Regions from separate parts of the Geobacillus sp. Sah69 genome, predicted to be linked through region 2. Evidence: a T-box and tRNA genes for the amino acid it is inferred to sense, from the RefSeq annotation. Region 2 holds a T-box; the other holds one or more tRNA genes.
The links. The T-box of region 2 lies ahead of tyrS (tyrosine--tRNA ligase). A T-box ahead of a tRNA ligase gene usually reads a tRNA of that ligase, here a tRNA-Tyr.
Positions count from the first base shown of each region.

Region 1: it encodes a tRNA-Tyr, which carries the amino acid that the T-box ahead of tyrS (tyrosine--tRNA ligase) is inferred to sense. The anticodon was not compared.

Region 1 covers NZ_LLKS01000001.1:1,194-10,353, forward strand. Annotated here, with positions in the region: partial or broken gene glgB (1,4-alpha-glucan branching enzyme) at 1-435, opposite strand, end outside; gene AP057_RS00010 (cation diffusion facilitator family transporter) at 623-1,573, shown strand; gene AP057_RS00015 (LysE family translocator) at 1,704-2,330, shown strand; gene AP057_RS00020 (hypothetical protein) at 2,367-2,594, opposite strand; partial or broken gene AP057_RS00025 (LysE family translocator) at 2,679-3,311, opposite strand; partial or broken gene AP057_RS00035 (bifunctional 2',3'-cyclic-nucleotide 2'-phosphodiesterase/3'-nucleotidase) at 4,124-5,233, opposite strand; gene AP057_RS17330 (hypothetical protein) at 5,218-5,355, opposite strand; gene AP057_RS00040 (DUF6176 family protein) at 5,756-6,100, opposite strand; gene AP057_RS00045 (IS630 family transposase) at 6,405-6,923, opposite strand; tRNA gene AP057_RS00050 (tRNA-Leu) at 6,968-7,050, opposite strand; tRNA gene AP057_RS00055 (tRNA-Cys) at 7,112-7,185, opposite strand; tRNA gene AP057_RS00060 (tRNA-Gly) at 7,195-7,266, opposite strand; tRNA gene AP057_RS00065 (tRNA-Gln) at 7,272-7,346, opposite strand; tRNA gene AP057_RS00070 (tRNA-His) at 7,363-7,435, opposite strand; tRNA gene AP057_RS00075 (tRNA-Trp) at 7,453-7,526, opposite strand; tRNA gene AP057_RS00080 (tRNA-Tyr) at 7,534-7,618, opposite strand; tRNA gene AP057_RS00085 (tRNA-Thr) at 7,625-7,700, opposite strand; tRNA gene AP057_RS00090 (tRNA-Phe) at 7,874-7,949, opposite strand; tRNA gene AP057_RS00095 (tRNA-Asp) at 8,083-8,158, opposite strand; tRNA gene AP057_RS00100 (tRNA-Met) at 8,164-8,240, opposite strand; tRNA gene AP057_RS00105 (tRNA-Val) at 8,399-8,474, opposite strand; tRNA gene AP057_RS00110 (tRNA-Glu) at 8,484-8,555, opposite strand; tRNA gene AP057_RS00115 (tRNA-Ser) at 8,570-8,660, opposite strand; tRNA gene AP057_RS00120 (tRNA-Asn) at 8,665-8,739, opposite strand; partial or broken rRNA gene AP057_RS00125 (23S ribosomal RNA) at 8,844-9,160, opposite strand, start outside.
Region 2 covers NZ_LLKS01000056.1:8,198-22,745, forward strand. Annotated here, with positions in the region: gene AP057_RS13095 (NAD kinase) at 1-507, shown strand, start outside; gene mbcS (acyl-CoA synthetase MbcS) at 671-2,263, opposite strand; gene AP057_RS13105 (alpha/beta-type small acid-soluble spore protein) at 2,401-2,601, opposite strand; gene thiI (tRNA uracil 4-sulfurtransferase ThiI) at 2,683-3,888, opposite strand; gene AP057_RS13115 (cysteine desulfurase family protein) at 3,893-5,038, opposite strand; gene ezrA (septation ring formation regulator EzrA) at 5,417-7,120, opposite strand; gene hisJ (histidinol-phosphatase HisJ) at 7,313-8,137, shown strand; gene AP057_RS13130 (GAF domain-containing protein) at 8,230-8,706, shown strand; gene AP057_RS13135 (sensor domain-containing diguanylate cyclase) at 8,761-10,596, opposite strand; gene rpsD (30S ribosomal protein S4) at 10,929-11,531, shown strand; gene tyrS (tyrosine--tRNA ligase) at 11,578-12,837, opposite strand; T-box leader at 12,888-13,112, opposite strand; partial or broken gene AP057_RS17125 (penicillin-binding transpeptidase domain-containing protein) at 13,212-13,703, shown strand; partial or broken gene AP057_RS13155 (acetoin utilization protein AcuC) at 13,729-14,548, shown strand, end outside.

The DNA of each region.
Region 1 (9,160 bases), on a different contig from region 2:
CTTTCGCCGCTTCTTCCGCTGCCAAGACTGATCGTTCCACTGGTATCCTTTCAGATCGTAGACAATCGAGGCGGTGTGGGGGCGCAATTCGGAGCAAAACGCGTACGGGTCCGCTTTCAGCAGCACCCGCCCATCCGGCGTGACGATCTCATACTTATACAAATGCCCTTCCAAGTTTTCCGGGACAACGATCGTCCATACTCCTTCATCGTTCACTTTGGTGAGGCGGAACTTCGCCCCGTCCCAGCCGTTAAAGCTGCCGACCAGGCGCACGTCGCGCGCATGCGGCGCCCAGACGCAAAAGCGGGTGGCGGCCCTTCCGCCCTCATCGATCACGTGGGCGCCAAACAGCTCGTAGCTTTTATGCAAGCTGCCTTCATGAAACAAATACACTTCCAAATCCGTCGGATTCGCCGCAATCAAGCTCGATCGCATCCTTTCTGAAGCAAGATGATGGCCATACACAATATTGACTCCTATTCGCCAGCAGCAGGATTCATTCCTTGAATTGTTCGTCTATATTTTTAGACAAATTCCAACAACCGCTCTTTCTCGCTGTCGAAATTTCATTTGCACACAAGCGGATTTTTATATTATAATTTATAAATAACGGAGGTGCATTATGGCTCCAACACTGTACGATTTTCACCATCTCCCGCACGTCAAAACGCAACATGAATCAACAAAAGCGCTCTGGGTGACGCTTTTGTTGACCATGTTTTTCACCGTCGTTGAAATCATTGGCGGACTGATTTCCAACTCGCTCGCCCTCTTGTCCGATTCGGTCCATATGGCATCCGATGTATTGGCGCTTGGATTGAGCATGGTCGCCCTCTACATGGCAACGCGCCCGCCGAACCGCCGCTTTACGTTCGGTTTTTTGCGATTTGAAATCATCACATCGTTTTTGAACGGGCTGACGTTGGCCGTCATTGCGCTGTGGATTTTATGGGAAGGCATTCAGCGTTTTCTTCATCCTGAACCGATCAACTTTCGTCTTATGCTCGGAATCGCGGCGATCGGCCTCATCGTTAACTTGACGTTGACCATCGTCTTAAGCCGGAGCACGAAAGAAGAAGACAACTTGAACGTTCAGAGCGCCCTTTGGCATTTCATCGGCGACTTAATCAGCTCGATCGGCGTCATCGTGTCCGCGCTGCTCATTTACTTCACCGGCTGGACGATTTTCGATCCGATCATCAGCCTCGTGATCGCCGCCATCATTTTCACAGGCGGGGCGAAAATTATGCGTGAATCGTATCTCATCTTAATGGAAGCCGTACCTGATGGGTTCGATCTCGAACAAATCCGCGCCGACATTCGACAGATCGAAGGGGTCGAAGACGTGCACGACATGCATTTATGGGCCATCTCCACCGACCATTACTCGCTGTCGGCCCATGTGTTTGTCAGCGAGCACATCCAGCCGCTTTGTGTCATTTTGGCGGTGAATGAAATGCTGAAGGAAAAATACGGCATTGAGCATGCCACGATCCAAGTCGAGCACGCCATGCTCCACGACCATGGCCAATATGGCCGGGCGTTTTTGGAGAAAAAAGCTTCCCATGAATAGGAAATGCCGCCTCTGCTTTGAATGGCATGGGCGGCTTTTTCGTTTGTCCATTTTCCCTTTCAAACAAAAAGGAATCAATACGATCCGCGGCGAACATATAGAGTCATCATGCCGAAGGAAGGGATGCCTCATGGGAATCGGAACGATCTTCTCGTTTTTCAGCGTCGCCATATTGCTTACATTGGCGCCGGGCCCGGACATTTTATTCGTCATCGCCCAAAGCGTGTCGCAAGGCAAACACGCAGGCATCGCCACCGCGCTCGGGCTGTGCACCGGCCTGCTTGTCCATATCAGCGCGGCGGTGCTCGGCGTCTCGGCTGTCATTTACCAATCCGCCTTGGCCTTTGCCGTCGTCAAATATGCAGGCGCTGTGTATTTGCTGTACCTGGCCTGGCAGGCGTTCCGTGAACGAGACGAGGGCCTCTCCTTTGGGAGGCAGAAGCCAATGGCATACGCCTCGCTGTACAAAAAAGGCATTGTCATGAACGTGCTCAATCCGAAAGTGTCGCTCTTCTTTTTGGCGCTCCTGCCGCAGTTCGTTGATCCGTCAGCGGGCCAGATCCCGCAGCAAATGCTCGTATTAGGCGTCATCTTTCTCGTTCAAGCTCTCGCTGTCTTCACCTTAGTGAGCATCGGTGCGGAAAAACTGCGCCAATGGCTCTCGGCCCACACCGCCATCACTAGGCGAATCCATTGGCTCAAAGGCGCCATCTTCGCGCTGATCGGCATCCAAATCGCCGTCAGCGAGCGGTCGTAGCGGAAGAAAAAAGAGGGCGGCTGCCCTCTTTTCTGCTCATCTCCACAACAGTGCCGCGCCTCCCAATATGAGGAGCAGGGAGAGAAATAGCACCCATGTTGACCAAAGATCGATCATTTCAAAAAACAAGACTATTCTCCGCTCACGCCCCTCCTTCTTCTTGTATTCTTCCCACTGCTGCTTAATGATCACGATCCCAAACGGAAACACCCCGATTCCCGCCACAAGGAGAATCACCGCTATTCCTTTGTCATCCGTCCCCATTCCTCTAGCCAACCTCCGCACCGAATCACCGCCCGCGCTTTCAGGCAGGTGAGGATCATGCTTTCTGACGCCGTTCGCCCTCGCTCACGACGCTTTCGTTTGCAGCAGCTTCACACCAAGCCCGATAAACACGATCCCTGTCAATCGATTGACAAGAAGCGCCATTTTCGCGTTTTGACGCATCCGTTTCGTCGCTAGCGCGGCGACATAGACGACGCCAAGCCCCCACAGCGTGCTCGTCACCACGAACGAAACGCCGAGCAGCAGAAACGGAAGCGGGCCGTATGGCTGATCCGTTTGAATGAATTGCGGCAAAAACGAAAGGAAAAACAACGCCACTTTCGGATTCATCACATTCGTCGTCACGCCTTGCTAATAAATCTTGTTCAGCTTCATCGGCGCCAGTTCCTCGGACTCCAACGCTGGCGGCGTCGACTGCCGCATCATTTTGATGCCAAGATACACCAAATACGCTGCGCCAGCGATTTTCACAGCCGTAAATAAGACAACCGACTGCTGCAAAATCACCGCCAAGCCAAACGCAGCGAGCAACGTATGAATGAACACCCCCGTCGAAATGCCCAACACCGAATACACGCCCGCTTTTCTCCCTTGCGCCACACTGCGCCCCATAATATACATCGTATCCACTCCCGGAGTGGCATGCATCAAAATCGACGCCAGCAAATACATCCCGTAACTTGTAATGCCTAACACATGTCTCCCTCCTGACCAAGCTAGCAAACAATCATCCATGGACAGTGGCACTGCTTTCGGGCAATGTTACAAAAGGTGGGGGGCTTCACCACAGATACAGTGACAAAATCGTTCCGTTTTCCAAAACGAATGATCCCAAGAACCTCGATGTCCACCGGCCTTCGAAAAAGCAGATGATGGGTAGCGCCCGGTCGGACAAGCAGCGCTTCCCCAATCGAACATCTTTTTTCCTTCCATGACCGCCCGCTCAACGAAAGCGGCTGTTTTTCACTGTCCTTGTTAGAAGTGAACTGCCCACCACCTACGCTTCGCTTAGAGGCAGGGGCTTCAAGCGACTTGTGCGTGTTCACTGAACGGTAAGCCACAAACAAGAACCCTTTACGCTTCCCTTCGTTCCAAAGGTGTCGGTTTGAACCATAGACGATCATATTCATCGGCGATGGCCAACCGAAATTCATCTCCCACCTACTCATTGATCGATCGCTCTTCACATTCCTTGAGGTGGGAGACTTCTTTCGGAAATGACGTTAACGTAAAAGATCTTCTTCTCATCGTCAGTCAAAAAGGCGATATTTTCGAAATGGAAAAAATGGCAGTAGCGCCAGAAATACTTTTAGTCACATTTTCGTGTCACCTAAAAGGCCGGTAAAAAACGGCTGTCACGAGCAAATCAGCGGCATTTCGCCGAAAAAGAAGATTGATTCCGCAAGGTTGTTCTAATTAAGAAACAGCTGGAACTAGCAGTATTTTATACGAAATCACCTGCCTCCTAAATCACCTGCTATTTTTCCAACCTCTTCTTAACGTCCAGATTTTTCTAGCTCTTTCGAATGGTTTGTTTTCGTTTCTTTCCAAGACAACAGCGTAAGTTCGTATTGGGCAAACCCGTTGGACAATGTCGCCACATAGCGGATGCGGCTGTCTGGCGGCAAATATTTTTGTGCTTCCAGTGACGATTCAAAGGAAACGGTCACCGATGCTTTCCCTTTCACTGGCGCAAAGGTCCAGTTGCCGTCCACGGACGGGTTGATCGTTCCGTTTTCGCGAATATAATCGATGATCACTTGCCGGTTTTCATCCGGCGCGGCCAAAATCGTGTTTTTCCCGCCCGGATTGATGATCCGGTTCGTCGTCGCCCGATAGTTGTTCGTCGCAACGATAAATTCCATCTTCGCCGTCACCGGTTTGCCTTGGAATCGCAAGTTTTTAATGCGGTTTGCTTTCGGATTGATCACATTTTGGTTTTTGTCGTATTTCGCCGGCTCGGTGACATCGATCTCGTACGTCACGCCATCAATAATGTCGAAGTTGTACGTCGGGAAGTCGTTGTTGACAAGCGGCTGAATGCCTGTCTTGTTCGGGTCGATTTGGTTGAATTGTCCCGCCGACCACTCAAGCCATTCTTTCAACTCGGCTCCCGTAATTTTCAGCGCATACACCGTGTTTGGATACAAGTACAAATCGGCGACGTTTTTAATGGCGATTTCCCCTGCCGGAATATCCGTGTAATAGCTCGGTCCACCGCGCCCGCCGGCCTTGAACGGAGCGCCGGCTGACAGCACCGGAAGGCCTTCATACTGCGTCCCTTTTAACATTTTTTCCACATACCACTTTTGGGCGTTCGTGACGATTTGCACGGACGGATCATCTTGAACGAGTGCAAAATAGCTGTTGATCGGGCTCGTAGTTTTTCCAACCGGGCTGCGGACGTACTGGATCGTCGCTTCGTGCTCCGCCTGAATGGCCTGCTCGACGGCCGAATCGCTGTCAACCAACGGCGTTTTCGTCGCCTTGTCATACACTGGACGGAGTTGGGCTTTCGCTTGCGTCACTTTCCATTTTCCGTCGACTTGCTCGACCGTCAAGTCGATCACGCCGAGCGTATCGCCCCATGAACCCGGCATCGTCACCGGAACGCCACTAAAATGCGCAGCTTGACGACGTCCCGCTCCTCCGCGCCTACCGCCGTCGGCCCAAACGAAGGAGCCAGCAGCCCCAACGCCAACACCACGCTCGCCGCCGCGTATTTCTTCCGTTTTTTCAATGTCCATCTCCCACTCATCAAATCATTGTCATCTTTCTGCGCCCGCATAGCGCGCTCGAAGACCGGGTGCCGGTCGTCATCCCGGAGCTCGCCGAGCTATCGCATATGTCGGCCCAGTGAACGAAGCTGATCACCATGGCACAAGCGTTTCTCCAACAAGAGACAACCTGACCTTTTTGTCCTCCTGAGCCCGTCGAAGAGAAAACCTGCCGGATTCGGCGAAGCGAACCCTTGACCAACCGAACACCGCCAAAGGTAACATTCGATAAAGGCAAGGGCGGCTTTTCGATTGCCTCCGTTATTCCCCCATTCTTTGTTGTCCCTTGACAATAATATTTTATTTTAAATATTAAGGAAATAAAATAAAAAATTAGATTCATGATTAACTTCTCAAACTTGCTTACTCCATCGCCTTACGAATATGCTCTGGAATCATCACTACTTCTGTCGTGATCACAGGTTCGTTATATTCCTCATCAATACACTCATACCAGAACGCCAAATGTTTTTTATCAATTTCGTGTTCGGACTCTTCTACGGAAATCCCGCCTTCTCCCTGAACAGAGAACCAGTAAAGAAACTCTCCTTCCTCATTTCGCTCGCGGAAGATCGCTTCGACATGCATTTTTTCATCTTTGAGCGTCAACAGCACCTCGTTCATATGTGTGTTTAATAATTCCATCCATTCATCCACCCGCTTCGATTTTCCTTCCTTTACGCGAAATTTGCTTAATTCTACTTTCATCTCATGCTTCCACCTTTCTATTTATTGATGAGCTTCAAAATATAGAAAGAAAGCAGTATATCTTGTATGCCATGCCGAAAACGGTGGAGATAAGCGTCGCATAATAGTCATCAATGTGACCGTGCGCCACATGCCAGACAACTAACAGAAAAATGATATAGCATACTACATCGAGCAGCATCCCTTGCTTAGACGTTCGTTTTTCACCTTATCTTTCTACTCTATTTCGCTTCCTATCTATATAATTCCTTCTATAATTTTACACTTAACTATATAAATGCACCTTGAAAAGTTAACCTTTGCATCACGCTGCACACCCCAAGCATCGAAGCACCTCTTCCGGTTGTTGATCTATATATTCCATAAACCGGGCAATGGCTTGGTCAATATCCATTTGATCTTTGTGAAACACATTGGCAATGACCGCATCCTTGAGCCATTTCCACAAGCGTTCGATGGGATTCAGCTGTGGGGAATAAGGAGGTAAAAAGATCAAGTGAAACGATTCCCCTTCTTGGCGCAAGAAATCTCTCACCATTTTGGCATGGTGGATGCGGGCATTGTCGAGCACGAGCACGATCAGCTGGTCTGGATAACGGCTCTTCAAGATCTTTAAAAAATCCAAAAACGTCGTCGCATTCGCAGCGACTGCTCGATGAAGAACGGTGTCCCCATTGAGCACATTCACCGCCCCAAATACAGAAACGTGGGCATGATGGCCGTACGTAGGCACTTTCCATTTCACCTCACCGAACACGATTGTACGCACACGATTTTCTTTTCTCGAATCGTATTCAGTAAATAAAAAAACAAGAGATTTCACTTACGTGAAACCCCTTGTCCCTAAAGCCTTCTTCCTATTTTCGATGCCGATGGTGGGAGTCGAACCCACACGGGCAAAGCCCACACGATTTTGAGTCGTGCGCGTCTGCCAATTCCGCCACATCGGCGCGACATGCATTATTTTATCACATTACTTCATGTCTGTCAACACTTTTTATATTCATTAGATGGAGGCGGCACCCGGATTCGAACCGGGGGTAAAGGTTTTGCAGACCTCTGCCTTACCACTTGGCTATGCCGCCTTGATCGAGAGCGGAAGACGGGACTCGAACCCGCGACCCTCACCTTGGCAAGGTGGTGTTCTACCACTGAACTACTTCCGCGTCATTGGCTGGGGTAGCTGGATTCGAACCAACGCATCACGGAGTCAAAGTCCGTTGCCTTACCGCTTGGCTATACCCCAACGCCGAAAAGTGAAGGGCGACTAGTGGGAATCGAACCCACGCATGCCAGAGCCACAATCTGGTGCGTTAACCACTTCGCCATAGTCGCCATAATGATAATCAAAATGGCAGGGGCAGTAGGAATCGAACCCACACCGGAGGTTTTGGAGACCTCTGTTCTACCATTAAACTATGCCCCTTTAATCATGGTGGAGGGGGACGGATTCGAACCGCCGAACCCAAAGGGAGCGGATTTACAGTCCGCCGCGTTTAGCCACTTCGCTACCCCTCCAAAGAATGGTGCCGACTGCAGGACTTGAACCCGCAACCTACTGATTACGATTCAGTTGCTCTACCAATTGAGCTAAGTCGGCATAACTATGATATAAATCGCGGCTCATTGTTCATTTGTTGTGTCCCTTCCTCTACCAGCCAACTCGAAGAAGCTGGATGCGTCGGGACAACTCGCAACCGATTCGATGAAGCGGATGCTCGTCTCTACCAATTGAGCTAAGTTGGCATACATATGATGCACATTATTGTTATATGGTGGCTCGGGACGGAATCGAACCGCCGACACAAGGATTTTCAGTCCTTTGCTCTACCGACTGAGCTACCGAGCCATATTAAGTTTTTCATTGCTTTGCTTGTACTGCACCGTGTCTCTTCCTCTACAAGCTGATTCGAGGAAGCCAGATGTGTTGAGGCAACTCCAACTGAACTACTGAGCTGTCTCTTTTCATAATTTTGAAACAATGGCGGTCCCGACGGGACTCGAACCCGCGATCTCCTGCGTGACAGGCAGGCATGTTAACCACTACACTACGGGACCAATTTTGGTTGCGGGGGCAGGATTTGAACCTGCGACCTTCGGGTTATGAGCCCGACGAGCTACCGGACTGCTCCACCCCGCGGCGATAGGAAAGTAAATTAATTTGCACAATGTTCTTAGCGTTGTTATCCGTTACCTCTTCCTCTACAAGCTGATTCAAAGATGCCAGATGCGTCGAGGTAACTCGAAGTGAATTCGATGAAGCAAAGGCTCGTCGCTCCACTCCACAACGATTAAAAATGGTGGAGGATGACGGGATCGAACCGCCGACCCCTTGCTTGTAAGGCAAGTGCTCTCCCAGCTGAGCTAATCCTCCACGAAGAAGTGACCCGTACGGGATTCGAACCCGTGTTACCGCCGTGAAAGGGCGGTGTCTTAACCACTTGACCAACGGGCCATGTTGATGAATCATGGCGGAGAGCAAGGGATTCGAACCCTTGAGGCGCTATTCACGCCTACACGATTTCCAATCGTGCTCCTTCGACCACTCGGACAGCTCTCCACGATGGCTCCGCAGGCAGGATTCGAACCTGCGACCAATCGGTTAACAGCCGATTGCTCTACCACTGAGCTACTGCGGAATGACATCACTTTAGACATTTATTATTATAATGATTCGCGTTGAGCTGTCAAGGACTTTTTTTCATTCCTTCAAAACTAGATAACCGTCGGAAGAAGCCGCTTATAGGTCAAGCCCTCGATCGATTAGTATCCGTCAGCTCCACGTGTCGCCACGCTTCCACCTCGGACCTATCGACCTCGTCATCTTCGAGGGATCTTACCCGCCTGACGCGGTGGGAAATCTCATCTTGAGGGGGGCTTCACGCTTAGATGCTTTCAGCGCTTATCCCGTCCGCACATAGCTACCCAGCGGTGCCCCTGGCGGGACAACTGGTACACCAGCGGTGCGTCCATCCCGGTCCTCTCGTACTAAGGACAGCTCCTCTCAAATTTCCTGCGCCCGCGACGGATAGGGACCGAACTGTCTCACGACGTTCTGAA
Region 2 (14,548 bases):
TGGAAACTCGAAGTGCGGCGCTACCCAATCATCGAAGTGACGATCGACGGCGCGGCTTCGTTTTTCTGCTTAAACGAATGTTCGATCCGCTCGCAAATCATTAAAACGATGGCGGTCGACGTGTTCATCGACGATTTGCATTTTGAGACGTTCCGCGGCGACGGCATTATCGTCTCGACGCCGACCGGCAGCACCGGCTACAATAAATCGGTGCACGGAGCGGTCGTCGATCCGCTCTTGCCGTGCTTTCAAGTGAGCGAACTCGCCTCGCTCAACAGCAACCGCTATCGGACGCTCGGCTCGCCGTTCATTTTGAGCGGCTCGCGGACGTTGACGCTGAAAATGTTGGAAGAAACAAGCCATTTTCCGATCATCGGCCTCGACAATGAAGCGCTCAGCATCCAGCATATTGAGCGGATTGACATTCGTTTAAGCGACCGGGTGGTCAAAACGGTGCGCCTAAAAGACAATTCGTTCTGGGATAAAGTGAAACGCGTCTTTTTGTGAAGCGTGTGTCTGTTCTCCCGGCGAAACACCGGATCTAAAATGGCGAATCCGTTCGACGCGCATGCGGCAAGAGGGTGTCTCGCAACGAGACACCCTCTTGTTTGGTCGCCGCGCGGACATCGCTCCGCTTCTGGCAACGGCCAGCTCAACCGGCTCTTTCTACTTACGACGACCGGCCGACAAGGCGGGCTTCCCGCTCGCGCAGCTCGACGCGGCGGATTTTTCTGGACGCCGTTTTCGGCAAATCGTCGACAAACTCGATTTTGCGCGGGTATTTGTACGGCGCCGTCAACTGTTTCACATGTTCTTGCAAGGCCGGAATCAGAGACGAATCGTCTTTGTCGACCCCGTCGCGCAGCACGACAAACGCTTTGACAACATGGCCGCGCACTTCATCCGGACTGGCGACAACGGCGCACTCTTTTACGGCTGGGTGCTTGACAAGCGCGTCTTCGACTTCAAACGGGCCGATCGTATAACCGGCGCTGATGATGATGTCATCCCCGCGGCCTTCAAACCAGAAATAGCCGTCTTCGTCTTTGCGCGCTTTGTCTCCCGTAATGTAGTAGTCGCCGCGGAACTGCATCGCTGTCCGCTCCAGATCTTTGTAATAATACTTAAACAGCGCCGGCGTCTCGATATGGACGGCGATGTCGCCGACTTGTCCGGGCGGGCACGGCTCGCCGTTTTCATCGATAATTTCGACGCGGTTGCCTGGCGTCGGTTTCCCCATCGAACCCGGCTTGATGGGCATTCCTTTCATGACTCCGACCAGCAGCGTGTTTTCTGTCTGGCCGTAGCCGTCTCGCACTTCGACGCCGAAATGCTTGGCAAACGTGTCGATCACTTCGCGGTTGAGCGGCTCTCCGGCGGACACGGCGCTGTGCAAATGAGATAGATGATAGCGGCCGATGTCCGGCACTTTCGCCATCAAACGATACTCGGTCGGCGTGCAGCACAGCACATTGATGTTGTGTTTTTCCAATAGCTGTAAATATTTTTCCGGCTCAAAGCGGCCGTAATAGACAAAGCCGGTCACCCCTGAGCCGAGCACCGATAAAAACGGGCTCCAAATCCATTTTTGCCATCCCGGTCCGGCCGTCGCCCAAACGAGGTCGCCTTCTTCAATGCACAGCCAGTTTTTCGCAGCCGTGCGCAAGTGGGCGTACGCCCAACCATGGCAATGGACGACCCCTTTCGGATTGCCGGTCGTGCCGGATGTGTACGACAAAAACGCCATATCATCGCGCGAGGTATCCGCCGCCTCAAGCGTTTCGCTCTCTTTGGCCATGGCGTCTTCAAGCGGAATCCATCCGTCTCGGGGTTCCCCGATGACGAACTTCGTCAAACGTTCGATGCCGTCAATCGGCGCAAATTCGTCCGTATACGGCGCATAAGCGACAACCGCCTTCGCTTCGCTATGGACGAGCCGATATTGCAAATCCTTTGTCCGCAGCATCTCCGAGCTTGGGATGACGACAAGCCCGGCTTTGAGCGCCCCTATATACACTTCGTATGTTTCAATGAGGCGCGGCATCATGACGAGCACTTTATCGCCTTTTTCGAGCCCATGCGATAAGAAAGCGTTTCCAATCTGGTTGGCGCGCGCCATCAAGCGGCCGTATGTAATCTCTTTCGTTTCGCCTTGCTCGCTCTCCCATTTCAACGCGATCCGATCCGGGCCGGCGGCCGCATGCCGTTCCATTTCCGATGTTAAATTGTAGCGCTCGGGAGCAATCAAGTCTTCCCTCCTCATCGTTCCTCTCCCCCTCTGTCTTGTTTCGCCTTGGTCGGCATCTTTATTATACAAAATAATCGTTCTATTTTGAATACCGTTTTTCTCATATGAAAGCGGCGGGGAATGCCCCCGCCGCGTAAGCCATCATTATGAAATTAGAATTGGCGTGCGCCGCCCAATTGTTGCTGCGCCATGGCAACGAGGCGTTTCGTGATCTCGCCGCCGACCGAACCGTTGGCGCGGGAAGTCGTGTCAGCGCCTAAGTTGACGCCAAATTCTTGGGCGATTTCGTATTTCATTTGTTCGAGCGCTTGTTGGGCACCCGGAACAAGCAATTGATTGTTGTTGCGTGCCATCTGTTTTCACCTCCTTGTACCTATAGAATGTGTGAAAACAGATGGCGATATACAGTGATGCTTTTTGGTAAATTTTGAAATTCAAAACAGCTCGGCAAACTCATCGCCCTGCCCTGTTTCTTCATCAATGACGAGCGTTTCTGTGTCATTGACTGCCTTTTCCAGAAGCGGAGCGAGGTCGAGCTGGCTCTCATAATGGAACACTTTTTCTTTTTTTGGCTTCGTTTTCGGCGCTCTTGGCGTAAAAATGGTGCAACAGTCTTCATAAGGAAGAATGGAAATATCATGTGTGCCGATTTGCTTCGCCAGCTCGATAATTTCAAGTTTATCCATCGAAACAAGCGGGCGCAAAATCGGGGTATTGGTCACCTCATTGATCACGTACATGCTTTCTAGCGTCTGGCTCGCGACTTGGCCGAGGCTTTCGCCTGTGACAATCGCCAACGCCCGCTGGCGGCGGCGCAGCGCGTCGGTGATCCTAAGCATCGCCCGCCGAGTGGAAATGAGCGAGTACTCGTTCGGAACTCCTTGATAAATGGCTTGCTGCACTTCCGTAAACGGCACGATGTGAAGCTTGATTCTCCCGCCGTATGTCGTCAACTTGCGCACGAGGTCAATCACTTTTTGCTTCGCCCGTTCGCTTGTAAACGGCGGGCTGAAAAAGTGGACGGCCTCAATTTCCAAACCGCGCTTCATCGCCAAATAACCAGCAACCGGGCTGTCGATGCCGCCGGAGAGCATGAGCATCGCCTTGCCGCTCGTTCCGACCGGCAGGCCGCCGGCGCCGAAAATGTCGCGGCACGTGACATATGTCCCGTCTTGGCGCACTTCAATGCGCACGTCAATATCCGGCTCGCGCACGTTGACCCTAAGCCCGTCCGTCTGCCGCAAAATATGCGCCCCCACCTCGTAGTTCAGCTCGTCGCTTCGATACGGAAACTGCTTATCGACGCGGCGGGCGCTCACTTTAAACGTTTTTCCTTTGTATGGGAGCTGGCGGACGGCGGCGAGCGACGTTTCCTTAATGGCGTCCAGATCGTTTTCGCACTTCATCGCCAGGCTGAACGAATGAATGCCAAAAACGGTTTTCAGCTTTTCGATGATCGGTTCATGCGGCTCGCCGTTTAATAAAATATACATTCGGTCACGCATATATTCAATCTGAATCCGCTCGAACGCCTGCAGTTTGCGGGCAATGTTGTTTTTAAGACGCCGGACGAAGATGTTCCGATTTTTTCCTTTCGTCGTCATTTCTCCGTAGCGGATCAAAATGCGGTCATAGTTCATCATCTTATTCCGTTACCTCGCTTAATGTTTTGATCGCCTGCTTGATCGCTGCCACCGCCGGCGCGATTTCTTCCCGGCTGTTGTCAAACGACAAGCTGATGCGAATGCCGCGCTCGGCTCGGTCTTCACCAAGCCCCATGGCCAAAAGCGTCTTGCTCGGCGCCTTTTTTTTCGATGAACAGGCTGACGTCGTCGAAACGTATATTCCTCTTTTTTCTAGTTCGTGAACAAACACTTCCGGCTTCACGCCGCGCTTTAACGAAAAGTTGATGATATGAGGAGCGGCGCCATCGCGCGGCGTGTTGATCTCGATGTCTGGAATCGCCAAGAGCGCTTCAAGCCACTCGTCTTTCAATGCTTGAAGCCGGCCGATGTCCCGCTCGTAGCGCTCGAGCGCCAAGCGAAGCGCCTTCGCCATCGCGACGATGGCGGCGACATTTTCCGTTCCGGACCGAAGCTGCCGCTCCTGCCCGCCGCCGGCAATCAACGGCGCCAAGCGGACGCCTTCACGGACATAAAGCAAGCCGGCGCCGCGCAATCCGTGAAATTTATGCGCCGATATCGTGCATAAATCGACACCGGCTTGCTTCAAGTCGAGCGGCACTTTGCTGATCCCTTGCACCCGATCGACGTGAAACAATGTTTTCGGATAGCGGGACAAGAGGGCGCCGATTTCTTCGATCGGCTGCACCGTGCCAACTTCGTTATTGACGTGCATGACCGACACGAGAATCGTATCGTCGCGTAGCGCGCGTTCCACTTGCTCAACCGATACCCTTCCTTCGCGGTCGACCGGCAAGTACGTCACCTCAAAACCAAGCTCCTCAAGCTGGCGGCACGGTTCAGCGACAGACGGATGCTCGATTTTCGTCGTAATGATATGCCGGCCGCGCCGCTGATATTGCCAGGCGACCCCTTTGATGGCGAAATTGTTCGCCTCCGTTCCGCCGGAGGTAAAAACGATTTCGTTCGGCTTAACGCGCAGCATGGCGGCGATTTGTTCACGCGCCTGCGCCAAAAGCCGCTCCGCCTTCATGCCCAGCCCATGGAGCGACGAAGGATTGGCAAAATAGTTCGTTGCGACGGCGACGAACGAATCGATCACCTCGGGAAATGGTTTGGTCGTCGCACTGTTGTCAAGATAAATCATCGCTTCCATCCTCCGCTCATTGTCGGCAAAATATCGCTGTACATCGTCCATCTTAACCAAAACAGGCGCCAATCGACAACGAAAACACACCGTCATTTACATTATTCACCAAAAACCCATTGAACAATCTCCCACCTGCGCGAAGAGGTGGGAGATTCTTGGGAACACCCGCCCCACGGCAGGCTGTCAGCCAAGCCATCCCCGTGCATCCCACGGTTTGGCTGCCTTACGAAGACAGCAAACGAAGCCCCTCATTCAAGATATTCCGGGCGGCGTTCTTGTTTGAGGGAAGAGGTAGAAAAGCTTGTGTTCAGCCATATGATTCTGTGTTTTTTAGGTAAAATAATGGATAATCAATACTCGTGATCGGGTGGTTTATCACTGTTCGCGGCTGTTATCCTCCTGCCATAATTTCTGCACACGGTCAAACGCGCCCGGCTCGACTTCTTCAACGGCCGCCACCGCCTGCCGGAGCGCCTCCTCATAATCATAATGGCGAAATAAAAATTCGGCTTCTTCCAGCCCTTTGCGGACCGCTGGATAGCGGCGGCGGTAGCGGTTGCCGTATTGAATCGTCCGCTCCGCCAGCGTCGCCTGTTCGATCATTTCCACCGTCCGCTCATACAACCGTTCCACAGCCGCTTTCGCCTCCTCCAACGCTTGGTCGACCGCCGGCATGTCAAGCGGCTTTTCTTCAAGACGCGCGGCAACGGCTTGCAAGCTGCGTCTCGCTTCCGCCAATTCAAGCGCATACGGTTCAGGCAGCCCCGGCAGCCGGCTTTTTTGCACAAGGCGGATCGCCTCGGCCAATGTTTTTCTCATGCCGTCAAGCTTTTCGCGGGCGATCAATTCGTCTTTGCGCAGCGTCTGCAGCATCGTTCGAAACTGTTCATGCTCTTCCTTCATGAGGTCGATCTGAGACACAAGCTGCTCAAGCTCCTCTTTCAGGAGCGAATACGCTGTTTTCGCCTCGGCAACGCGGTCTTGAATGAGAAAAAACCGCTTTTGCAACTGGTGCAGCTGCTTTTCGATGCTCCGGTACTTTTCGAGGTCGCTTGGCGCCAAATGGTAGCTTTGCTGGACGAACAGCGCCTCAGCCTCGGTTTCCTTCGCCTCGGCGGCGAGCTCCTGAAGCATGCCGCTGAGGCGCGGCATTTCCGTTTGCACATATTGATGCGCGAGCACTTCGTTTTCGAGCAAATCGTAGAGCGCGTCGATCTCTTCTTTCAGCTCAGCGACAATCTGCTTCGCTTCTTCGATGCGCAGCTCATGGATCATGGCCAGACATTGCTCGATTTTTTCCCGTTTTTCCTGAAGCGTGCGCTCCATGTGCAAATGGTCAAGGATGTATCCGCGCTCTTCCATCTCTCGATAGCCATCAGCCAACTCAGCGAGCTGAGCTGGCAACGACGTTTGGCATTCGCCAAGAAGTTTAGGAATATCTTCCATCATGGCTGTGAGCCGGCCGAGCTCTTCCTTCAGTGTCAGAACCACATCGCGCGCCGCCAAATAGTTGCCGGCTTCCGTCAATTCGGCAAACCGCTGAAACTGCTTTTCCGCTTCCGTTAAACGGACGTCAAGCAAGTCGGCAGCCGAACCGAACGTATAACGGTAAGCAAGCAACGCCTTTTTCGCTTCCCGGTGAGCCGCACGCAGCTCCTCGATCTCCGCCCGGCTTTGTTCCTCGCTGCCGATCAACTCATTCACTTCATGAATGATTTCATGCACTTCTTCCTCAAGACGACGCAATCCGTCGGCGATCTGCCCAAGCAGCCGGCGCGCCTGCCGGTAGCGGTATTTGTCGAGCAGCCGCTCCGCGTCAAACAGCTGTTCTTCCACATTCGGCAGCTTCACTGCCACAATGTCGTCCCATTGCTGGCGCCATCGTTCAAACAGCTGCTCCGTCTCCCCTGTCATATTCAGCTGTTTCACTTTCGCCAGCTCATCCGGCACCGGCCGGTTCATCAAGTTGATTTTCCATTCCTCGAGCCGATCGATTTCCCGGTACATCCGCTTCCGGTACACATGATTATATATGATTGCCCCCGCTCCGAGGAGCAGAACGATCCATGCCATTCCCATCCGCTGATGCCCTCCTTGCATTCAAGCTACTTCTATCGAACAAACGAAAATAGCGGAGAAGACAAAAATATATGTTTTTCAATGTTTTTATGATACCATGTTAACGACATTTTTTGACCAAAATTTTTATTTTTTTTACAAGAATCTTCACTATTTTTTCTATGATACATGAAGAAAGGAGGAAAATCGATCATGCGCGACGGGCATATTCATACGCTGTTTTGTCCGCACGGAAGCCAAGATCCGCTTGAGGCCTATGTAGAGCGCGCGATCGAACTGGGCTATACCGACATTTCCTTTACGGAGCATGCCCCGCTTCCTGAGCGGTTTATCGATCCAACGCCCAACCAGGACTGTTCGATGAAGCTTAGCCAGCTTGAGCGCTATTTGCACGCCGTCGCTGAGGTGAAAGCCCGCTACCGAAACGACATTGCCATCCGTGTCGGGCTCGAAGTCGATTTTATTCCTGGCTTTGAGGAAGAAACAACCCGCCTGCTCGACGAGGTCGGCCCGCTGCTTGACGACAGCATTTTATCGGTTCACTTTTTGGCCTACGAAGGGCAATATGTATGCCTTGATTACAGCGAAGATATGTTCGCTGACATCGTCCGCTTGTTCGGATCGGTCGAACGCGTCCACCGCACCTACTACGAAACAGTGCTGCAATCGATCCGCACGGAGCTTGGCCGCTACAAACCGAGACGCATCGGCCATATGACGCTTGTGCGCAAGTTCCAACGCCGTTTCCCATGCTTGGAACCAATGGATGAGTGGATTGTTGCCATTCTCGATGACATCAAGCAGTTCGGCTATGAATTGGACTACAACGGCGCCGGCGCCGCCAAACCGCTCTGCCTTGAGCCATATCCGCCGGGCGGCGTGATCGCCGAGGCGCGGCGGCGGCGCATCCCAATCGTCTACGGATCCGACGCCCATCGCGCCGCCGACTTGCACCAAGGACGGGAGAGGATGGACCGCGAGGCGCTTTCGGTTGACAACCGCCCGCAGCCGTCATAAAATAGGCGAATCAGCCATTTCCCTGCTTGCATCCTGCTGGATGTTGAGGCCAGAGTCCTGCTCCAACCATGATGAAAAAGGAGGCTAGTTCTATGTTTCGTCCCATGGCTTACAACGGAACACGCGAAGAAAATTACGCGCTCGTCATCGAACAGCTGAAATCGCTCATTTCCGGGGAACCCAACTTCATCGCCAACTTGGCGAACGCAGCCGCCTTGCTCAACCAGTTTTTCACCGACATCAATTGGGTCGGTTTTTATCTCGCAGACGGCGAGGAGCTTGTGCTTGGCCCGTTCCAAGGCTTGCCGGCATGCGTGCGCATTCCGTTCGGCAAAGGGGTGTGCGGCACAGCGGCCGCCAAACGGCGGACGGTGGTCGTTCCAGACGTTCACCAATTCCCGGGCCATATCGCCTGCGATGCGGCGTCTCAATCGGAAATCGTCGTGCCGCTCATCAAAGACGACCGCGTCATCGGCGTTCTTGACATCGACAGCCCGGTAAAAAACCGCTTCGATGACATCGACCGCCGCTACTTGGAGCAGTTTGCCAGCGTGCTCATTTCCGCCTGACGAAAAAAGCGCACCAAGCGCGAAGAAGGAATCCGCTTGCTCGGATTCCTTTTTTTACACCTTATACAAATGACAGTCATCGTGCACAAAAATGCAGTTTTTTCCCGTCTCTTTTGCCATGTAAAGCGCGGCGTCGGCTCGTTTGAACAGCTGTTTTGCATCCTCGCAGCCTTGGCGCTCCCACCATGACACGCCGCACGAAACGGTCACCGTCGGAATCGTTTGTTCTCTGACTTTTTCTGTGATGCGGCGGGCAATCGAAATGGCGTCAGACAGCGGCACTTTCGGCAAATACACCGCCAGCTCTTCCCCGCCCCAACGCGCCGCCACATCGCCATCGCGAATGTTGGCGCGCACCGTCTCAGCCACTTGGACGAGCACCCTATCGCCCGTTTGATGGCCGTACACATCGTTGATTTGCTTAAAGTTGTCAATGTCAAACAAAATGAGCGCCCCAAATGCATCGGATCCCATGGATGTTTGGATCACCTCGTCCAAGTAACGGCGCGTATGCAGCTTTGTCAAATAATCGGTGACTACCATCTTCTCGAGCTCTTCGCGCAGCATCGCGTTCATAAACGCCAGCGTTGAATGTTGAACGAGGGATTCCAAGAGCTTAAACATCTCAAACGTAAATCGGTATGGCTCGCTGGCGAGCGCAATGCACAGTCCCTTCGTTTCCTTGTTTTGCTGCATCGGCGCCGCCATGATGGAACGAAACGAACCGAAAGCGGACACGCATACATCACCGGCAAATAAAATGTCATTTCCGCTTTGGCGCCGCTTTTCCACCCATTCGATATAGGGCTCGGACCGATGGTCGAAAAAAAACGGCGTGCTGCCTGGCAAAAGCTCCCGCTTGCCGTCGGCAAACAAGAAAAAACCGACTTCATCCGCGCCGAACGATTGTTGGATTTGCGATACCATGTACTCAATGGCTTCATGAAGCCGCGGCCGGGCGTTCAATTGGCGCATTGTGTCGTTGATCAGCTGCAAATCGGCGACAAGCCGGCGCGACTGTTCATACAACTTGGCGTTCTCAAGCGCGCTTCCAGCCGTGCTCGCCAGCAGCGAAACAAAATGAATCTCTCGTTTTGGAAATGGCGCAGCGTATGGGGCGATCATTTCAATCACCCCATACACCGCCTGCACCCCTTTAATCGGGGCGTACAGCACCGAGCGCGGCGGCGCCTCCATCTCCTCGCATTGCACTTGTCCAGTCAAAAACGCCCGCAACGCCGCCGTCTGTTTTTCCCTTTCATCCAATACAAGCGTTTTAATCGGCAAATTTCCGCGCAGATGGTTGTCATGCGACAACAGAAGGTGGTAGGTGAATGATGGATAGACGTTTTGCAGCGTGCGGATAATTTCTTCAAGCACAACATCGATATGCATCGAGGAATGAATTTTTGCGGCAAAGTGATGCAGCTGTCCATACCGTTTCTCTTCGCCCTCTCCTTGCAGCACCGCGCTAAGTTTCCGAAACAATCGCGCCAAATCCGTCCGGATCTCCCACAACAACCGCTCGTCAAAACCGCCATCTTTTCGATACACGAGCTCGACCATCGCCGGTGTCTCATCGGAAAGCATGAAAAAGAGCCGGGCCGCCATATGCGGCCCACCGGCATCGACAACAGCGACTTTCCGCTCTCCATCAGCCGCGATCGGCCTAGCGTCCGGCGTCCCAACCGCAGCCGCTTCCGGATAAAAGGCAGCCCGCACCGGGTCGTACAAATAAAAAACGGCTTGCTCGAGCGCCAGCTCTTCTTTTAGCAGCGCGAGCAACTCGCCCGCCGCCGCCGAAAACGGCCTATCGTCCTGAAACGCTAAAAACCAGTGGAAAAATTTTTGTTTAAATGATTCATACCGATTCATTTCTTCCTTGTTCATCGCCTTTTCCACCCAAACCGGCATCATCATTCCAAATGAGAGAATGGGATGGCAATTTTTCTGAAAATTGCATCTTATATTATATCATACAAATAGAGAAGAAGGGAAACAAAATGTTGACTTTATCCTCTAAAAATCATATAATAGCCTTTGTGTAAAATATAGCAGCCTTTGTGCCCACTTTTATGGTTCATTTTGTTCCTCGACCCGCCGAGGTGCATCGTGTAACTCTTAGCTGCGAGAGCGAGGATGCATGAAAACAAAATGGCCATAATTGTTGGCGCACATCTGCTTTTATTTTACGGGAATAAAAGCGTAAGGAGGAGCAACGAATGGCTCGTTATACTGGCCCAATGTGGAAAATTTCCCGCCGCCTTGGCATCTCGTTGAGCGGCACGGGGAAAGAATTGCAAAAACGTCCGTATCCGCCTGGCCAACACGGTCCGGGGCAACGGCGGAAATTGTCGGAATATGGCTTGCAGCTGCAAGAAAAACAAAAGCTGCGCCATATGTACGGCGTGAACGAACGCCAATTCCGCAAAACGTTTGAAGAAGCAGGCAAAATGCCGGGCAAACACGGCGAAAACTTCATGATTTTGTTAGAATCGCGCCTAGACAACCTCGTCTATCGCTTAGGGTTGGCCCGCACGCGCCGTCAAGCCCGCCAGCTCGTGACGCACGGCCACATTTTGGTCGACGGCAGCCGCGTCAACATCCCGTCGTACCGCGTCAAACCGGGACAAACGATCGCCGTTCGCGAAAAATCGCGCAACTTGCAAGTGATTAAAGAAGCGCTCGAAGCGAACAACTACATTCCAGATTACTTGACGTTCAATCCGGAAAAAATGGAAGGGACGTACACCCGCTTGCCGGAGCGTTCCGAACTGCCAGCGGAAATCAACGAAGCGCTCATCGTCGAGTTCTACTCGCGTTAAGGCGCAAAAAAGATCCGAAATGCATCGGCATTTCGGATCTTTTTTCTTAGGCGTAGCGAATCAAATAATACTTTTTCTTCCCGCGGCGGATGACCGTAAACCGCCCCTCAAGGCGGTGTTCAGCCGTTAATATGGCTCCGACGTCTTGAAGGCGCTCGCCGTTGACGTAAATGGCGCCGTTTTGGATGTCTTCGCGCGCTTGTCGCTTCGATGGCGAAATGCCGGCAGAAACGAGCAGCTCGACAAGCGGAACGTCGCCTCCTTCATGAACGAATGACGGCACATCTTTGAACCCTTGCTCAATTTCCGCCGCTGTCAAATTGGCAATGTCGCCGCTAAAGAGCGCTTCAGAAATGCGAATCGCTTGCCTGAGCGCCTCTTCGCCGTGCACGAGCTTTGTCACTTCCTCAGCAAGCGCCTTTTGGGCCGCCCGCTTCTCTGGGGCCTCACGAAGCTCTTGTTCAAGCGCTTCGATTTCCTCTTTCGACAGGAACGTAAAGTACTTCAAGTAACGGATCACATCGCGGTCATCGGTGTTGATCCAAAACTGGTAAAACTCGTACGGCGACGTTTTCTCTTTGTCGAGCCAAATCGTGCCGCTTTCCGTTTTCCCGAATTTCGTGCCGTCCGCTTTCGTCACAAGCGGGATCGTCAAGCCAAACGCCCGCGCCTCGCCTTTCGTTTTGCGAATAAGCTCAAGCCCTGCCGTGATGTTGCCCCATTGGTCGCTCCCGCCGATTTGCAGGCGGCATCCTTCCGTCTCGTACAGGCGGAGAAAATCGTATGCCTGCAGCATCATATAGCTGAACTCGGTAAATGAAATGCCCGTCTCGATGCGCGATTGAACCGACTCTTTCGCCATCATGTAGTTGACGCTGAAATGCTTGCCGACGTCGCGCAAAAACGTAATGACATCCAGCGGCCCGATCCAGTCGTAGTTGTTTTTGATTTTCGCCGGATTGCCGTCCGCTTCAAAATCTAAAAAGCGGCCGAGCTGTTCTTTAATACGCGCGCTCCATGCCTCGACGGTTTCTTTGGCATTGAGCGTGCGCTCGCTTTTTTTCCCGCTCGGATCGCCGATCAACCCCGTCGCTCCGCCGACTAGGGCGATCGGCCGGTGCCCCGCCTGCTGGAAGCGGCGCAGCGTCAAAATGGCGGCCAAGTTGCCGATATGCAAACTGTCCGCCGTCGGGTCAAACCCGCAGTAGAGCGTCACCCGCTCCTCATTCAACAGCTTGCGCAACCCGTCTTCATCCGTCGTTTGGTTGACGAGCCCGCGCCATTGCAATTCCGCAAGCAAATCCATGTCCTTCACCTCTCTATAAATGTCATGCAAAAGAAAACACCCGCCCGTGATGAAGGGGCGAGTGTTCGTCGCGGTACCACCCTACTTAGAAAGCATGGTGCTTTCTCACTCATTTGGATAACGGCGCCGGCCGGCGGATGGCTACTAGGTGCCAAAAACGTTCGCCATCGCTGCTCAGGGAGGTAATTCACGCCTGCCTGTGGACTGGCTCGCACCGTCCGCCAGCTCTCTGCACCAGGGAGGCAGCCGCTACTTGTTCCCATCATCGCTTTCTCATATGAAATATATACATTCTTATACCATAGCGATGCGCTCGCTGTCAACCCTAACGCTTTTCGCACAAACGGCGAAAAATCAGCAAAATTCCACAATGTTATACGACGATCGACAAAAAGATTTATGAACAAATGCAGCGCATCGCCGCCCGCTACCCATATTACGGAAGCGACAATGTGTATTACACCAAAGACAAGAAAACAGGAAAAATGATCCCCCATCGCCAACCGGTCGAAGTCGGGGCGATGCTCATCGAAAACAAAACGGGAAAAATCATCAGCTTCGTCGGCGGCCTCGATTATGGGCGCAAGCAGTTGAACCACGCCACCCAGGCGCACCGGTCCAACGAGTCAACGATGAAACCGCTCTTAGTATACGCGCCGGCGATGGAGATGGGCGTCATCCAGCCGGCGACGATCATTCCCGACTTGTCGCTTTCGATCGGTTCGTATACACCGAAAAACGCGGACGGAAAAACGCACGGGCTCGTCACGGCGCGCTATGCCTTGCAGCAATCGTTCAACATCCCGGCTGTTCGGACGTATATGAGAATTCGATCCCGCCATCCGGTCGACTATTTGCATAAAATCGCGCCAGCCGGCGCCATTTTTATTTATATCGGAAGCGGCGGCGCAAAACTACGGCCTTGGCACCGAGGATACGCCGATTTTCCCCAACATGCACGAATCGAGCGCTCTTTTGGTCGGCAGCACCCTCACCGCCGTCGACGCGGTTCTTTCCGGAGCGGCCGAGCATGCGCTCAACCTTGGAGGCGGTCTGCACCACGGCTTCCGCGGCAAAGCGTCCGGCTTTTGCGTCTACAACGACAGCGCGGTCGCCATTCAATACATCCGGGAGAAATACGGACTGCGCGTGTTGTACGTCGACACGGACGCCCACCATGGCGACGGAGTGCAATGGGCGTTTTACGACGATCCGAACGTTTGCACGTTTTCCATTCATGAAACGGGGCGCTATTTGTTCCCAGGGACCGGAAATGTCAAAGAGCGCGGCTTAGGCGCAGGCTACGGCTATTCGTTCAACATTCCCGTTGATGCGTTCACGGAAGACGAATCATGGATCGCCGTCTATACGACCGCGCTTCGGGAAATCGCCGACTTTTTCCGCCCGAATGTCATCGTGACGCAAAACGGCGTCGACGCCCACTATTACGATCCGCTCACCCATTTGTCGGTGACGATGAAAACGTACCGAGCCATTCCGAAGCTCGCGCACGAAATCGCACATGAATATTGCGGCGGACGCTGGATCGCCGTCGTCGTCGGCGGCTATGACATCTGGCGCGTCGTGCCGCGGGCATGGGCGCTCCTTGGGCTCGAGATGACGGGACAAGCCGATGTGTCCGGCTCGCTGCCAGATGAGTGGCGCGAACGTTAGCGACCGCTTTCACCCGTCGCGCTTCCGCTTGAGTGGG